DNA from 4 places in the Bradyrhizobium sp. CCGUVB1N3 genome. Region 1 is predicted to be linked to each of the others. Evidence: predicted binding sites of a transcription regulator. Region 1 holds the regulator's gene; each other region holds the start of a gene.
What was found. Region 1 encodes LexA, which represses DNA repair genes until DNA is damaged. Its sites were predicted from a motif close to TGTTCNNNNTGTGTTCNG; they were not measured.
Positions count from the first base shown of each region.

Region 2: the regulator LexA is predicted to act here: its motif matches at 2,337-2,354, upstream of ruvC (crossover junction endodeoxyribonuclease RuvC).
Region 3: the regulator LexA is predicted to act here: its motif matches at 2,212-2,229, upstream of NLM33_RS26995 (ATP-dependent Clp protease adaptor ClpS).
Region 4: the regulator LexA is predicted to act here: its motif matches at 2,657-2,674, upstream of NLM33_RS04855 (single-stranded DNA-binding protein).

Region 1 covers NZ_JANADR010000001.1:1,636,916-1,641,285, forward strand. The annotation lists gene NLM33_RS07740 (hypothetical protein) at 1-168, shown strand, start outside; gene NLM33_RS07745 (hypothetical protein) at 270-446, opposite strand; gene glp (gephyrin-like molybdotransferase Glp) at 673-1,884, shown strand; gene lexA (transcriptional repressor LexA) at 2,060-2,758, shown strand; gene NLM33_RS07760 (hypothetical protein) at 2,927-3,133, shown strand; gene NLM33_RS07765 (hypothetical protein) at 3,346-3,783, shown strand; gene NLM33_RS07770 (ComEC/Rec2 family competence protein) at 3,792-4,370, opposite strand, start outside.
Region 2 covers NZ_JANADR010000001.1:5,407,378-5,411,747, forward strand. The annotation lists gene ruvB (Holliday junction branch migration DNA helicase RuvB) at 1-702, opposite strand, end outside; gene NLM33_RS25800 (cytidine deaminase) at 699-1,118, opposite strand; gene ruvA (Holliday junction branch migration protein RuvA) at 1,165-1,782, opposite strand; gene ruvC (crossover junction endodeoxyribonuclease RuvC) at 1,779-2,306, opposite strand; gene NLM33_RS25815 (YebC/PmpR family DNA-binding transcriptional regulator) at 2,524-3,270, opposite strand; gene NLM33_RS25820 (methyl-accepting chemotaxis protein) at 3,481-4,370, shown strand, end outside.
Region 3 covers NZ_JANADR010000001.1:5,653,149-5,657,518, forward strand. The annotation lists gene NLM33_RS26985 (HlyD family secretion protein) at 1-593, shown strand, start outside; gene NLM33_RS26990 (DHA2 family efflux MFS transporter permease subunit) at 535-2,154, shown strand; gene NLM33_RS26995 (ATP-dependent Clp protease adaptor ClpS) at 2,262-3,986, shown strand; gene NLM33_RS27000 (tannase/feruloyl esterase family alpha/beta hydrolase) at 4,152-4,370, opposite strand, start outside.
Region 4 covers NZ_JANADR010000001.1:1,031,929-1,036,298, reverse strand. The annotation lists gene gyrA (DNA gyrase subunit A) at 1-1,248, opposite strand, end outside; gene NLM33_RS04860 (DUF2306 domain-containing protein) at 1,417-1,815, opposite strand; gene NLM33_RS04855 (single-stranded DNA-binding protein) at 2,009-2,500, opposite strand; gene NLM33_RS04850 (outer membrane protein) at 2,951-3,733, shown strand; gene NLM33_RS04845 (outer membrane protein) at 3,971-4,370, shown strand, end outside.

The DNA.
Region 1 (4,370 bases):
GCCTCGATCCTTCTCAAATTCGCCAAGTCGACGTCGAACTCGCAGCTCTCCGCCAAGCTGGTCAGCAAGGCGGCGGATCTGAAGTCGCAGGGCGACCCGTTGCCCGAGATGGATCACAGCCTGAAGGCGCCCGACGTCGATCCGGACAATGAAACGGGAGCCACCTGATGCTAGCCGTGAGCCTAGTCGTCGCCGTGGCCTGTCTGGCCACCGTCATTCCGGTCTTTCTCGTCTTCGAGACGATCGCGCGGCGACCGCGCTAGGCGCATTCAACTGCGCTTGGGTTGAGGCCGATCGAGACGCTGCCGTTGCGCGCGCATGCGGCTCGTCTTCTCCTTGAGCGCTTCGATCTCCTCGTCAAGCTTTGCGCTCCTCGACTTCGGCGGCTCATCGCCGCGCAGCTTCTCGAGCGCCTTCTCGACCGACAGCTTTGAAGTCTCTGCCATCAGCGTTCTCCCGGACGTCTCCTGACGCGCCTGCGTGCGGTGGCGCGCAGCAACTCTGAGCCGGAAGCAGGACGGCGCGATATTGTCCCAATGGGCATCCCGGCGGCCTTCTCCGCGAGAGATAATTCATCTCCACCTTCGCAATCCCCCTTTTGCCACGACGCCTGCTCTCGGCTAGAACGCAACGCAACTCTCTCGTTCGATTTGCCCAGCAGGAGTTCAGCCCGTGGCCCTGATGCCGGTTTCCGACGCGCTCGCTGCGGTGCTCGCGGGCGTCGAGCCCGTGGCGGACGAGATGGTCGCGCTGGATGCAGCCTACCATCGCGTGCTGGCCCGCGATGTCGCGGCGCGGCGGACGCAGCCGCCACAGGCAATGTCGGCCATGGATGGCTATGCGGTGCGTGCGGCCGATGCGGCGAAGGTGGGCGCAGAGCTCACCGTGATCGGCGAGGTCGCGGCCGGGCGGCCGTTTGCGGGAACGGTCGGCGCGGGAGAGGCAGTGCGGATCTTCACGGGCGGCGTGGTGCCCGATGGCGCGGATGCGGTGGTGATCCAGGAGGACACGGTCGCTGACGGCAAGCACGTCGCGATCAAGGAGGCCGCGATTGCCGGACGGCACATCCGCCCCGCCGGCGTCGATTTCCGCGAGGGCGACGTGCTCCTGAGGAAGGGAAGCAGGCTCACCGAACGCGACTTGTCGCTTGCCGCCGGCATGAACCATCCGGAGCTTGCCGTCCGCCGCCGGCCCAGGGTCGCGATTCTCGCGACGGGCGATGAGCTCGTCATGCCCGGCTCCACGCCCGGCATGGGCCAGATCGTCTTTTCCAACGGCTACGCCCTGCATGCGCTGGCGCGGGCCGAGGGCGCCGAAACGGTCGATCTCGGCATTGCCGCCGATACCGTTGCGGCGACCACCGCCGGCATCCGCCGGGCCCGCGAAAGCGGTGCCGACATCCTGATCACGACCGGCGGAGCCTCGGTCGGCGACCACGATCTGGTCCGGCCGGCGCTCCAGGCCGAAGGCTTCGAAATGGCGTTCTGGAAGATCGCGATGCGGCCCGGCAAGCCGATGATGCACGGCCGTCTCGGCGCGATGCGGGTGATCGGCCTGCCCGGCAATCCGGTCTCGTCCTATGTCTGCGGCTTCCTGTTCATGGTGCCGTTGATTCGCGCGCTTGCTGGCCGCTCGCGCGTTCATCACCGTCGCGAGCGCGCCGTGCTCGGGCGCGACGTCGGGCCCAACGACGTCCGCGAGGACTATCTGCGCGCCCGGCTCGAGGAGCGCGAGGACGGCACGCTCGTCGCCGTTCCCGTCAACCACCAGGACTCCTCGCTGCTTGCGAATCTTGCTGCCGCACAGGCACTTCTCGTGCGCGCGCCGTTTGCGCCGAAGGCGGACGCAGGCACGCCTTGCGAGGTGTTGCGGCTACCCTTGTAAGTGCGATCTGATTCGCGCGTGGCGCGAACTTCGCCGCGTTCACCAAAAATTAAGTGGTTGCGGAACACATATCGAACATATAGTGTCCGTTCATGATTTGTTTCGAGCATCTAGCGGCTTCTGCTGAATCTGACGTCTCGGAATCGAACGACATCAACCGGGGGATTTGGTCGAGATGTTAACGCGCAAACAATACGAGCTTCTGCGGTTCATCAGTGAGCGCCTCAAGGAAAGCGGCGTGCCGCCCTCCTTCGACGAGATGAAGGACGCGCTCGATCTGCGCTCGAAGTCGGGCATCCACCGCCTGATCACCGCGCTGGAAGAGCGCGGCTTCATCCGCCGCCTGCCCAACCGCGCGCGCGCCATCGAGGTCATCAAGCTGCCCGAGCTTCAGGCCGCAGGCGCAGGCCGCCGCGGCTTCACGCCCAGCGTCATCGAAGGCAATCTCGGCAAGGTGCGGGGCGCAAGCGCTCCGGTTGATGACGGCGAGCGTCCGGTCGCCGTGCCCGTGATGGGACGGATCGCGGCCGGCACGCCAATCGAGGCATTGCAGACCCGCAGCCACACCATCAGCGTGCCTCCGGACATGCTCGGCTCCGGCGAGCACTACGCGCTCGAGGTGCGCGGCGATTCGATGGTCGACGCCGGCATCCTGGATGGCGACATGGCGCTGATCCAGCGCAACGAGACCGCTGATACCGGCGATATCGTGGTGGCGCTGATCGACGACGAGGAAGCGACGCTCAAGCGCTTCCGCCGGCGCGGTGCGTCGATCGCGCTGGAGCCCGCCAACACCGCCTATGAGGTGCGCATCCTGCCGCCGAACCGGGTGAAGATTCAGGGCAAGCTGATCGGGCTGTACCGGAAGTACTGATGGCCCGGCAGATCGCCGGCTATCGCGCAGCAACACGGGCGGACGGATTGTCCGCTCCGGCGGGATAGTGTTTTCACTTCGGGTGCGATTATCCCCACACCTGCGCGGAGCTAGATCCTCAAGCATCGCAGGCGCGAGAGCGCTGTGCACGATGCAGAGGAAAAACCCATGCGACAGATGATTTTGAGCGTGATCACGGCGGCCTTGATCGCGGGATCGGCATCCGCAAGCGACGCAGCGCAACACCACCATCCCGTTCGCAAGACGGAGCAGGTAGCGACCAGTGCGCCATTCCGCAATGCCAACAATGCGATCGCACCTGCGGCGCAGGCGAGCTGGCCCTATTCGGGGTACTCGGCTCCCGCCGGCCGCTGATGAAAGCTCGCGTGAGTGAATGGTGTGAACCAAGATAGAGTCACGGCGGGAGGCTTTGTTCCTCGTTAGCCGGGAAAGATAAAGTGATCGGGCAACGCGCAGACGAGCCGCAGATTTGCCCACAAACGCGATACACTCGGAGGCTTCCACTCTGATAGAGGCCTGCGCCTCCGGGGGGCGCGGACCTGCTATCTCGCATGAGGAGCACTCCGATGTGTGACTACAGCCTGCATGCCGTTGCGACCCGCCCCGCTCAAGTCGGCGAGACGATCGTCACGACAACCTTCCGCGGCACCTCGACGCGTGGATTTGCGTCGGAGCGTGATCTCTCGGTTGCCGTCTGCCTTCTGCCCGGCACCGAGCTCGCCTTCGCCGACAACGTCCGCTACGACAATCGCTGGATCTGGACGCGCACCGTCAACTCGCGCGTCGGCAAGTTCGGCAAGGTCGATCCGCACATTCCCGATCGTCATCATGATGCGATCGAATTCCCCGACGGCAACTACGTGCTGGTGACGCAGCTCGTCGAAGGCCAGCGTGCCACGGTTCTGCAACTGCCGGTAACGCAGCCGCTCGGCGAGAAGATAGAGCAGCCCGCCGTCGAGCAGCACACGACCCAAACGCCCACGACACGCCTGCCGATCGGCTGACGCGTCTTCTAGTCCTCGGCCTGCAGGTCGGCCTCCGACGGCGTAGCGTCTTTGCTGCGTGGAGTAGCCGGCCGCGGTGCGAGGCTGAGCTCGAAATCGCTATCGCCGGCCCCAGCCGGCGACCAGGGGCGGTTTGCGCCTCTTGCTTTCACCGTTTGCAGCGTGAAACCGTCGCCACTGCGCGACAGCACGAGCGCGCCTTGCGTCTTCAGACGCTCGCGATCCACGACCATCGCCGCGCAATCGGTTGCTGCCGGCTTCGCCGTCACCACCAACGCGGCACGGCTGCAATCATCGGCCAGCGCATCGACGCGCAGCGACAGCGCGACAAGACGACCATCGGCGAGCGGCGTCACGCAACCGCCCTCGTCGCATGAGACGCCGTCGGCGAGCGAGGTATCGGTCGCGCTGCGCGAATCGGCATCGGCTGCAAGCCACTCCTTGAGAAGAAAATTGTCCTTGCCGGTTCGGATCAGGTGCAGTTGGCCATCCTTGCCTCGCACCGCGACGCTGCGGCCGTCGCCTGCGATCAGGATGTCGGGCTGGCGCACGTGCAGCGCCCAGCCAATCGCGAGCGCCAGCACGAC
Region 2 (4,370 bases), 3.8 Mb from region 1:
AGAGGCGAAATCGCGCACCCGCCGCAGCAGGCGGCCGGCGATACGCGGCGTGCCGCGGGCGCGGCGCGCGATCTCGTTGGCGCCGTCCGGGCTCATGCCGACGTTGAGCACGCGCGCGCCGCGGGTGACGATGCCTTCCAGCTCCTCGACCGTGTAGAAATTCAGCCGGATCGGAATGCCGAAACGATCGCGCAGCGGATTGGTGAGAAGCCCGGCGCGCGTGGTCGCGCCGACCAGGGTGAACTTTGCGAGCTCGATCTTGACCGAGCGTGCCGCCGGCCCCTCGCCGATGATGAGGTCGAGCTGGAAATCCTCCATCGCGGGATACAGCACCTCTTCCACGGCTGGGCTCAGGCGATGGATCTCGTCGATGAAGAGCACGTCGCGCTCTTCGAGATTGGTCAGAAGCGCGGCGAGATCGCCGGCCTTGGCGATCACGGGGCCGCTTGTGGCGCGAAAGCCGACGCCGAGTTCGCGCGCCACGATCTGCGCCAGCGTGGTCTTGCCGAGGCCCGGCGGCCCCACGAACAGCACGTGATCCAGCGCCTCGCCGCGCTTGCGCGCCGCGTCGATGAAGATCGACAGATTCTTGCGCGCCTGCTGCTGGCCGACGAATTCGGTGAGCGATTGCGGGCGCAGCGCCGTATCGCCGACATCGTCGCTACGGCGCTCGGGGGTGACGATGCGGGAGGGGGTGTTCACTCGTTGCCTCGCCGGTATTTGTTCGGCAGCAGCTCGCCGATGCTGACGACCTTCGGCTCGCGGCCGTTGTCGGGAACGATGACCCGCGCCTTGGCGTCGTAATCGTGGATCAGCTCGCGGCAGATGCCGCAGGGTGAGACGACGGCGATATCGCCAGGCTCGTCAGGCTTGGGGTGGCGCACGGCGACGATGGTCTCGATGCCGCGGTCACCGGTCTCGGTGATGGCGCGTCCGATCGCGATCGCCTCGGCGCAGACCGCGATGCGGCCGATATAGGCGTCGATGTTCACGCCGGTGACGATGCGGCCGTCGCGCGTGCGCATCGCCGCCCCCACCTCCTGCCAGTCGTTGCGATAACGTTGGCTGATCGCTGCTGTCGCGGCGGCGATGAGTTCCTTGTCTTCGTTGCTCAGCATGGCGGAAAATGCGTTCCTTCGTCAGTCAGCGGCCGGGCAGGATAGTCTATTTCGACAATTCTTTCAGACCCAGGCGAATGAGCTGCGCGGTTTCCGCATTCTCGCCGGCATTGCGTGACGCCGTGGCGATGGCGGCCGCCGCCTGCGGCTGGCCGTAGCCGAGATTGACCAGCGCGGAGATCGCGTCCGCGACGGGCCGCGGAGCGCGCTGGTCGTCGACGGTGCCGGCAAGATGCACCACTGCCGGGTCGACATTGGCAAAAGCCGGTGCCTTGTCCTTCAACTCGGTGACGATGCGCTCGGCGACCTTGGGGCCGACGCCCGGCGTGCGCGACACCGCAGCCTTGTCGCGCAGCGCAATCGCATTCGCAAGATCGGAAGGCTGCAGCGTACCGAGCACTGCGAGCGCGACCTTGGCGCCGACGCCCTGCACGGTCTGGAGCAGGCGAAACCATTCGCGCTCCTGGTCGGTGCGAAAGCCGAACAATTTGATCTGGTCCTCGCGGACATAGGTCTCGATCGCGAGCACCGCGGCTTCACCCGGCGACGGCAGATGCTGCAGCGTGCGCGTCGAGCAATGCACCTGGTAGCCGACGCCGCCGACGTCGAGGATGACGAAATCCTCGCCGTAGGAATCGATCAGGCCCTTGAGCTTGCCGATCATACGCCCACCACCTTCAGCCGCAGGGCGGCGCTTTGGCGGTGATGGGCGTGGGTGATGGCGATGGCGAGGGCGTCGGCGGCGTCCGCCGACGGCGGCTCGGCCTTGGGCAGCAGGATCTTCAGCATCACTGCGATCTGGTTCTTGTCGGCGTGACCGGCGCCGACCACGGTCTTCTTGACCTGGTTGGGCGCGTATTCGGCCACCGAAATGCCGAACATTGCGGGCGCCAGCATGGCGACGCCGCGGGCTTGGCCGAGCTTCAGGGTCGCGACACCGTCCTTGTTGACGAAGGTCTGCTCGACGGCGGCTTCCATCGGCTTGTGGTGGGAGAGCACGGCAGCGAGCCCCTCATGGATCGCGAGCAACCGGCTCGACAGCGGCAGGCCCTCCGGCGGTTCCACCGAGCCGCAGGCGACGTAGACGAGGCGATTGCCGTCGGCCTCGATCACGCCCCAACCGGTGCGGCGCAGGCCGGGGTCGATGCCGAGGATGCGGACGGGATGACGAATCGGGAGCGCGGTCATGGGCCAGTGATAGCGGCTGGCTGCTGTGGGGGAAACAGAAACGGAACGAAAATCCCCGGGGAAGTATGGTCTCGTGCCCCGGGCGCAGCGCAGTGCGCAGCAGTGCGCTGCTGAACCGGGGCCCATGTTGCCGCCGGCACAAGAAGCGCCGCCGTGGGTCCCGGCCCTGCACCGCAGCGTTTCACGCAGCGGTGCGTCCGGGACACGAGAGCGCGCCCTACCCGCCCATCTTCGCCATCAGCGCGTCCGAAATCTCGAAGTTGGCGTAGACGTTCTGGACGTCGTCGTGCTCGTTGAGCAGGTCCATCAGCTTGAGCAGCTTCTCGCCGGTCTCGTCGTCGACGGCGACCGTGTTCTGCGGCTTCCAGATCAGCGCGGCCTTGCGCGGCTCGCCGAACTTCGCCTCGAGCGCCTTGGCCACATCGCGGTAGCTTTCGGTCGAGGCGTAGATCTCGTGGCCGTTCTCGCCCGAGATGACGTCATCGGCGCCGGCCTCGATCGCGGCATCGAGCATCGCATCGTCGGAAGCGACGCTGCGGTCATATTCGATGATGCCGGTGCGATCGAACATGAAGGACACCGAGCCGGTTTCGCCGAGATTTCCGCCGGATTTGGTGAAGAAAGAGCGGATGTCGGAGGCCGCGCGGTTGCGGTTGTCGGTCAGCGCCTCGACGATGACGGCGACGCCGCCGGGGCCATAACCCTCGTAGCGGATCTCGTCATAGTTCTCGCCGTCACTGCCGAGCGCCTTCTTGATCGCGCGCTCGATATTGTCCTTCGGCATGTTCTCCTGGCGCGCCGCGATCACGGCCGCGCGCAGGCGCGGGTTCATGTTGGGATCGGGTGTGCCGAGCTTGGCCGCGACGGTGATTTCGCGGGCCAGCTTGCCGAAGAGCTTCGATTTCTGCGCATCCTGCCGCCCCTTGCGGTGCATGATGTTCTTGAATTGGGAATGTCCGGCCATGCGTGGTCTCTTGAGGAATCGTCAGCCAAGGTCAGGGCAAGCTGAGGGATCAAAGCGCGGGCCTTATAGGCCGCGACACCCCCGGAATGAAAGGGCATACTTGGAGGTATTATCGTAGGGATAAACACTCACCGTCAGGCACCTGTTAACCCTGACTTCATTTCGGGATGTGAAAATATCCCCATCCCGTCTCCCGACAAGAGTGACCTGATGGCCCTCGGACTACTTCGGAAGCGTCTGCCGGAACAGGCCACGCCCGCAGCTCTCCCGCAGGCGGCCCAAGCCGTCGCCGAGCCCGTTGCCGCACCGGAGGGCGATTCGGCCAAGGAAATTCTCGAGCTTCTGGAACTCGAGCTCGGCGCGATGATCCGCCAGCTCGAGCGCGCCGCCGAATCCGTCGCCGGCGGCGCGGAGGCAACCGCCAACACGCTCGCGACCATCCGCGAGCGCACCGACGCGCTCACGGGACGCAGCAGCGCCGCGCAATCGACCGCCACCACCTTTGCCAACGCGGCAGAGAAATTCACCCAGTCGGCGCAGGGCATCGGCGCCCAGGTCCGCGAGGCCGGCAAGCTCGCCGATGCTGCCAGCGCCGCCGCACAGGAGGCCCGCGCCAATGTCGACCGCCTGCGCGAATCCTCCGCCGCGATCGGCAACGTCGTCAACCTGATCGCTCAGATCGCGCGCCAGACCACGCTGCTCGCGCTGAACTCGACCATCGAGGCAGCACGCGCGGGCGCGGCCGGAAAAGGCTTTGCCGTCGTTGCGACCGAGGTGAAGGCACTTGCGGTGCAGACCCAAGGCGCGACCGAGGAAATCACCAAGAAGATCGAGGCGCTGCAAAAGGACGCGGCAGGTTCGGCGGAAGCCGTGCACCGCATCTCACAGGCGATCGAGGCGATCCGCCCGGTGTTCGACACCGTCAACGGCGCGGTCGCCGAACAGACCGCGACCACCAGCGAGGTCTCCGGCAACGCGGCAACCGCATCCCAATTCATCGTATCCGTCGGCGACAGCGCCGCCGAGATCGATGCCGCCACCAAGGCGGCGGAAGCTCATGGCGAAAGCGTCTCCAGCGCCGGCAAAGCGGTCACGACGTT
Region 3 (4,370 bases), 4.0 Mb from region 1:
CCGCTCTCGCCCGCGCGGAGGCCGTGCAGCGCCAGGCCGAGCTCAATCTTGGCTACACCACGGTCGTCTCCCCGATCGACGGCGTGGTCGGCAACCGCACCCTTCGCCTCGGCCAGTTCGTGCAGGCCGGCACGCAGTTGATGTCGATCGTACCGACCGACGGCGCCTATGTGGTCGCCAACTTCAAGGAGACCCAGCTCACCCACGTGCATGCCGGCCAGACAGTCGACATCGAGGTCGACATGTTCCCGGGCCAGGTCGTGCACGGCCATGTCGATTCGATCGCACCCGCAAGCGGTCAGGAGTTCGCGCTGCTGCCGCCCGACAACGCCACCGGCAATTTCACCAAGGTGGTGCAGCGCATCCCCGTCAGGATCGCGCTGGATGCCGAGAACGCGCCGTCGATCGCGCTGCGTCCGGGCATGTCCGTGATCCCGACGATTGCGACGCGCTCCAGCGCGCCTGCCGCGCTGGCAGTGACTGCACCCAAGGCAAATCAGACCAAGGCAAACCAGACCTCCGGAGGGTCGCGCCATGTCCAACAGCCTCACAATCCCCGCGCCCGCACGCTCGATTCCGGCCGCGACGCCTGATCGCGTCGTCGCCGATCCGAACCGCGCCAGCGCCACGATCTGGATCGCCGTCTTCGCGGCGATGATCGGCGCCTTCATGGCGATCCTGAACATCCAGATCACCAACGCCTCGCTGCTCAATATCGAGGGCGGCATCGGCACCGGCGTCGACAACGGCTCCTGGATCTCGACGTCCTATCTGATCGGCGAGATCATCGTGATCCCGCTCACCGACTATTTGTCGCGCGTGTTCTCGTTCCGTAACATCATCCTGAGCTTTGCGACGCTGTTTGCGGCATTCTCCGTCGCATGCGCCTTCACCCACGACCTGCCCTCGATGATCGCGATGCGCGGCTTGCAGGGCTTCTTCGGCGGCGTGCTGATCCCGATGGCCTTCACGCTCGTCTTCACCAGGCTGCCGAAAGGTCAGCAACCGATTGGGCTTGCGATGTTCTCGCTCGCGGTGACCTTCGCGCCCGCGATCGGCCCGACCATCGGCGGCTATCTCACCGAGAATTACGGCTGGCAGACCATCTTCTTCGTCAACGTCGTGCCGACCGCGGTCATGGTGACGACGCTGTTCTTCACGCTGGAGCGCCAGCCGCTTCAGCTAGGCCTGCTGCGCGAAGGCGACTGGTTCGGCATCGCCACCATGGCGGTCGGCCTCGCCTCGCTCCAGGCCGTGCTCGAGGAAGGCAACAAGGACGACTGGTTCGGCTCGCCCTTCATCGTGCGACTTGCCATTGTCGCGGCCGTCAGCCTCGCACTGTTCATCTACAATGAGCTGGTCGTGGAAAAGCCGCTTCTGCGCCTGCGGCTGCTGACGCAATGGAATTTCGGCGTCGGCACGATCGCCTCGGTATTCCTCGGCTTCGCCCTGTTCGGCTCGGTCTATCTGCTGCCCGCCTATCTCGGCCAGGTGCAGGGCTACAATGCCGAGCAGATCGGCAACGTGCTGGCCTGGACCGGCCTGCCGCAGCTTCTGCTGATTCCGCTGGTGCCGAAGCTGATGCAGCGCTTCGACGCTCGCTATATCGCGACCGTCGGCCTGCTGCTGTTCGCCACGAGCTCCTTCATGAACATCATGATGTCGCTCGATTATGCGGGCGATCAGTTCCTCGCGCCCAACGTCGTGCGGGCTGTCGGCCAGGCGCTGACGCTGGCGCCGCTCTCCGCGCTCAGCCTCGGCAGCGTCGCGCCGCAAGACGCGGCCGCCGCCTCCGGCATCTCCAACATGATGCGCAACCTCGGCGGCGCGATCGGCACCGCGGTGCTCGCGACCATCGTCACCAAGCGCGAGCAGTTCCACTCCAACGTCATCGGGCAGTCGGTCACACTCGGTCGCGAAGAGGTCCGCGGACGCATCGCGCAGCTCACGAACTATTTCACCGCACATGGCGTGCCGGACCCGAACGCCGCACACGAGCAGGCCATCATCGCGCTCGGCAAGCTGGTGAAACGCCAGGCGCTGGTGATGGGCTTTTCCGACACATTCGCCGTGATCGGCGTGGTGCTGGTGGTGGCCGCGATCGCCGTGCTGCTGACGCGACAGGTCAAGGCAGCGGGCGGGCCGGCGCATTAGGCTTCGACCATCCTGTTTTTTTGAGCGGCCGTCACGCTTGACGGCCGCCACTTTTTGTGTTCTTTCTTTGTTCCATTCAAGCATAAGTTGTAACACGAGTTAATTTCATGATGAGTGATATGCACAGCGAAAGCGGGCCGGCCCAGCTCGTGTTTCATGATGACGAAGATACGCCGGAAGAATTTGTGATCGAGTTGCTGCGCCGGGTTTTCGGCAAGTCGGAGCGTGAAGCGCTCGCGCTGATGACCCGGATTGAGCAGGAGGAAAAGGCCGGCTGCGGCCCCTACCCGCGCTCCGTCGCCGATGCACTGCTCAAATCCGCGCTGCAGCACATTCAATTTGCAGGTCACGGCCTGCGGATCACGCTCGAGCCGGTCAAGACGACTTGCGAGCTTTGCGGCAAGCCCGAGGCGCAGACCGACGTGCGACTCGGGAGCCGTACGATCTGGCTGTGCAACGAATGCATGCGAGCGGCAGGCAACCCCGGCAATGAGCCGGAAGAAGAGGAGTTCGAATATGCCTGCGAGGTACTGGACCGGCAATTCGCCGGCGTTCCACGCAGCAAGCTCGTGACCACGGTCCGCCAGTTTCCGGGACACATGCGCGCAGACATCCAGGCGGCCGTCGATCGGCTGTTCGCCTCCGCGATCCGGCTGTTCGGCATCAACGACGAGCAACGCTACGAGACGCTGTCGATAGCACGGCTTCTGCGCGACGGTCGCCATGCGCAGGCGATTGCGCCGCTCCAGTATTTCGATCTCGACATTGGCGAGAAGAATCCGGTCAAGTGCCTCGACAACGGGCTGTGGCTTTGCACGCAGGGCGATCTCCGCTACGCGGTGCTGCTCTGCGCGCATCGCGAATACAGCCGTGAGAGCGGAATCCGGATCGAAATCGCCGTGCCCTCGGGTGCCGCGGGCGCGGCCCTCGTCCAGCGATGCTTCGGCGAGCTGGAGCAGGCCGTGCAGGCCGCACGCACCTATCGTGGCAAGATCCTCTCGCTCGACGCCGACAGCGATTATCGCGGCCGCTCGCGCGGCATCACCGTGCATCGCCTGCCGCCGGTGGCACGCGACGAGGTGATCCTGCCGGAGCAGACCTTGCGGCTGCTTGATCGCAACGTCCTGAGATTCGTCGGCACCCGCGATCAATTGCGCCGGCTCGGCCAGTCGACGCGCAAGGGCATTTTGCTGTACGGCCCCCCCGGCACCGGCAAGACGCACACGATCCGCTATCTCGCGACGCACTTGCCCGGGCATACGACCCTGATCATCACCGCCGAGCAGATGGGCCTTCTCGGCGCCTATATGAGCCTGGCGCGGCTTCTCCAGCCCTCGATGGTGGTGATCGAGGATGTCGATCTCATCGCCCGCGACCGCGATGAGATGGGACCGTGCGAGGAATCCCTCCTGAACAAATTGCTCAACGAGATGGACGGGCTGAAGGAGGACGCGGACATCCTGTTCGTCCTGACCACCAACCGGCCGGAGGACCTCGAAGGTGCGCTCGCCGGCCGGCCCGGCCGCATCGACCAGGCGATCGAAGTGCCTCTCCCCGACGAAATCGGCCGCAGCAAGCTGGTTCGGCTCTACGGCAAGGGGCTGCCGCTCGATGACGCCATCGTCACCGAGGCGGCGCGGCGCAGCGAGGGCACGAGCTGTGCCTTCATCAAGGAATTGATGCGGCGGCTAGCGCAGGCGAGTCTCGCGCGCGACGGCGGCAATTCCGTCATCTCCGCCGATATCAATGAGGCGCTCGACGAGATGCTGTTCTCCGGCGGTCGCCTCAATGCGCAGCTGCTCGGCGGCGCGCAGGCGATGGCGGCGGGATAAATCGCCGCCGCCGGTTGGAGCATGATCCGGAAAAGTGTGAAGCGGTTTTCCCTCGCGACAAACGCGGAACGCGTTTGCGCGGAGATCATGCTCAAACAATAACCTAAAGCGCGATGACGATTCATCCCAATCTCATCGCGCTTTGGCGTCGTCGACACGCCGCGGTTACGGCGCGCAGAAGAAGCTCGCAGCCTCCGTCGCCGGGCCGCCACTGTAATGCGGCCAGGCCGGCCAGCGGCACAGCGGCAGCGCGCGGACGACCGCGAAGGACGGCGCCTCGACCTTCTGCTCGATGACCTCGAGATCGCCGGGCGCCTTGTCCTTCTCGACCCAGTCGACCAGCACGCTCAGCATATCGACATTGGCCGGCGCGCCGGAGCCGAG
Region 4 (4,370 bases), 600 kb from region 1:
GCGCGCGGTGGTCGGGTCGGGCGAGGTCCGGATGACGCGGATCATCTCGTCGATATTGGCGACCGCAATCGCCAGACCGACCAGGATATGGGCGCGATCGCGCGCCTTGGCGAGCAGGTACTTGGTGCGGCGCGTGACGACCCGCTCACGGAAGTCGACGAAGATGGCCAGCAGGTCCTTCAGATGCATGATCCGTGGACGGCCGCTGTCGAGCGCCACCATGTTGACGCCGAAGCTCGTCTGCAGCGGCGTGAATCTGTACAGCTGGTTCAGCACCACATCCGGCACGGCGTCCCGCTTCAATTCGATGACGACGCGGTAGCCATCGCGGTCCGATTCATCGCGCAGGTCGCCGATGCCTTCGATCTTCTTTTCCTTGACCAGCTCGGCGATGCGCTCGACCATCGTCGCCTTGTTCACCTGATATGGAATCTCGGTGACAATGATCGCCTCGCGATCCTTGCGGATGGTCTCGAATTCGACCTTGCCGCGCATCACGATCGAGCCGCGGCCAAGGTGGTAGGCGCTGCGGATACCCTGGCGCCCGAGGATCACGCCGCCGGTCGGAAAATCCGGCCCCGGCACGATGTTGATGAGTTCGTCGATGGTCAGCGCGGGATTGTCGATCAACGCGACGCAGGCGTCGATGACCTCGCCGAGATTGTGCGGCGGGATGTTGGTCGCCATGCCGACGGCGATGCCGCCGGCGCCGTTGACGAGAAGGTTCGGGAACTTGGCCGGAAGAACCGACGGCTCAGTCTCGTTGTTGTCGTAGTTCGGCTGGAAATCGACGGTATCTTTGTCGATGTCGGCCAGCAGAGCCAGCGCCGCTTTGGTCAGGCGTGCTTCGGTATAACGATAGGCGGCCGGAGGATCGCCGTCGACCGAGCCGAAATTGCCCTGGCCGTCGATAAGCGGCACGCGCATCGAGAAGTCCTGCGCCATGCGGACCATGGCGTCATAGATCGACTGGTCGCCGTGCGGGTGATACTTACCGATGACGTCGCCGACCACGCGGGCGGATTTGACGTACTTCTTGTCCGGCGTGTGCCCCTGCTCGTTCATCGAGTACAGGATGCGGCGATGCACCGGCTTCAGACCGTCGCGGGCATCGGGTAGAGCACGCGCCACGATCACGCTCATGGCGTAGTCGAGATACGACTTCTTCATCTCCTCGAAGATGGAGACGGGGCGAATATCCGAGCGCTCCGGCTCGTCGCCGGGCTTCTTGTTGTCGTCGTCGGCCAAGGGGGAATCCGGTGAGTTTTTATCTGGGAATCATATAGCGCATCGAGGGTCTGATAACCACCCTGGCAAGCCCATGGGAAGCGCTTTTTCCGCTCATTTTTCCAATAACTTACGGGCCCTGCGAAGACCCTTTCCGGGCGGCGGGAACAGGCCGGATGGAACCCCGCCCTACGAGCCGAAAATCACGTGATGCATGATGCGTCCCGGCAGCAGCGTGAACAGCCCCGCGATCACCAGCGCGCCGGTGAACAGGAAGATCATCGACCACCGGTGAGCGGCGATGCGATGGGTGTGCGCCCGCCACACCGCGAGCGGCAACATCACGAGCGTGAAGATCGAGAGCAGATGAATCGGACCGAACGGCCCCACCAGCCGGATCTGGTGGATCCAGAACGACGACGCAGCCACGAGGGCCATCAGCGCCACCCAGATCCAGCCGACGGTCTGGTGCGGCAGCGTGCCCTTGGGGGCCGCGAACTGGACGACGCCGAGCACGAAGGCAGTCATCGCCGCAAAGGCGTGGAGCGGGATGGCTGGAGCTGCGTCGAGCAGCGGCGCGAGGGTCATGGCTGACGCGTCCCAATGATGGCGCCCGAGTATCAGGCGCAAGCGATGTAAGTAGCATTAACATTAACTTAATACCATTCACATCGCCGGGCGTCCAATCCCTTGAGACCCAACATGAGGCGAACGCGCAAGATGCGAGCTCCGCCAGTCGGTTGATCGGAAATGCTGTCGTTCCGCGCGAAGCGGCGCGACGTCAGAACGGGATGTCGTCGTCCATGTCGCTGTTGCGGCCACCGCCCGTGGCGACCGCGCGGCGCGGCGCGCTGCTCACCGGGCTGCTGGAGCCGAAATCGCCGCCCGGCTCCTCGCCGAAGCTGCCGCCTCCCCCGCCACCGCGGCCGTCGAGCATGGTGAGGGTTGAGTTGAAGCCCTGAAGCACGACCTCGGTCGAGTACTTTTCGACACCGCTCTGGTCGGTCCATTTGCGAGTCTGGAGCGCACCCTCGACGTAAATCTTGGCGCCCTTCTTCAGGTACTGTTCGGCGACCTTGCAGAGCCCTTCATTGAAGATCACGACGCGATGCCACTCGGTCTTTTCCTTGCGCTCGCCGGTCGCCTTGTCCCGCCAGGTCTCCGACGTCGCAACACTCAGATTGGCAATCGGCCGCCCGTCCTGGGTGCGGCGGATCTCCGGATCCTTGCCGAGATTTCCGACCAGAATGACCTTGTTGACGCTTCCCGCCATTGCCGCTCTCCACTCCAAACTGCCAAATTGTTCGAAAAAGCCGGAGCCGTGCCAAAACCGCTCGCTGCCGCCTGCTGAGGGACCCTATACGCTCGCGCACGTTACCGAGCCCGCGGTCCCGCAGGTTATCCCCACATATAGCACCGGGCGCGGCAGTGTTCCAGCTTTGTTCCACAGGGCGGTGACGGGATACGCCCGCAACATGGGGTTGCATGTCCAGGAAATCATCGGAACCGCATGGAACTTTTTCGGGTTCCCGCGGACGGGAATACCGCTTAACATTCATTAACTTAGGAACCGCTCACTTCACTCGCGACTGTTGCCTTTTGGAGACGGACTCTACCCCCAAATCAGACTAGGCTCGGCGCAACATCAATTCATTGGGCGTCGCGCCTGATTGACCGCTTCGGGGACTAAAGAAAGAAGCGGCACAGCCGGAGGGACTGAATAATGAAGAAGATTTTGGTGGGTGCAGTTGGTGCGGTTGCGTTGAGCCTGTCGGCTCCGGCGAGCGCGGCAGATATGGCAGCGCGTCCATACGTGAAGGCCCCGCCCCCGATGGTCGCCGCAATCTACGATTGGAGCGGCTTCTACATCGGCATCAACGGCGGCGGTGGCTCGACCCACAAATGCTGGGACTTCCTGGACAGCACCGGCGCGGTGACTGGTGTTGTGGGCAGTCTTGTGGGTGAAGGCTGCCACAATGCGACCGGCGGCACGATCGGCGGCCAGATCGGCTATCGCTGGCAGTCCGGCCAGTGGGTGTTCGGCGTCGAAGGCCAGGGCAACTGGGCCGATTTCAGGGGAGATAACGTCAGCCTCGCCTTCCCGACGGACCGCAACCGCTCGCGCATCGATGCCTTCGGCCTGATCACCGGCCAGGTCGGCTACGCCTGGAACAACGTGCTCTTCTACGTGAAGGGCGGCGGCGCGGTCGTCGGCGACAAGTACGACGTTTTTGTCGCGCCCGGCATCGTCGGTGCCGGCACCCTGCTCGGTTCGGCCAGCGAAACCCGTTGGGGTGGCACGGTGGGGGCCGGCCTGGAATTCGGCTTTGCGCCGAACTGGTCGGTTGGTGTCGAGTACGACCACATCTTCCTGGGCAACCGCACCATTGGCTTCACGACGCCCGGCGGCCTGACATTCGGCGCCGACCGAATCAGCCAGAACGTCGATATGGGCCTTGTCCGCCTGAACTATCGCTGGGGCGGCCCGCTGATCGCGAAGTACTGATCTTCGCCAAAACTCTTCCTGTCGAAAAGGCCGGCCTTGCGCCGGCCTTTTTGCTGCGTGGATCCAGCCGGCGTGAATAGGTCAGCCATCCTCACGCTTTTTCCCTGTGGTGTGGTATCTCGGGCACACAACTTGCGGCTTCACTGGTGTAAGCACGGCATCAGTTGGACCTGTGCGTCCGATGTCCTTCCTGCGCACGGAAGGCAAAAACAGAAACTGGGACTGGGATTAAAGAAGATGAAGAAGGTTTTGTTGGCTTCGGCCAGCTTGTTCGCACTCAGCGCGTTCGCCCCGGCCATGGCCGCCGATCTGGCGGCCCGCCCCTACACCAAGGCCCCGGTGGCCGCAGCGGCGGTCTATAACTGGACCGGCTTCTACCTCGGTGGTTTCGGCGGCTACGCTTGGGAAAACACCTCCACTGACCCGAAGATGAAGGGCGGTTTCGCCGGCGGCACCGTTGGCTACAACTGGCAGGCCAGCAACATCGTGTTCGGTCTCGAGGCCGATGGCGGCTGGGCTGACGTCAACGCCACGGCCGGCACCCCCGGCGTGCTCGCTGTGACCAGCCGGATCAATTCGCTGGGGACAGTGCGCGGTCGCGTCGGCGTGGCGTTCGACCAGGTCCTGCTCTACGGCA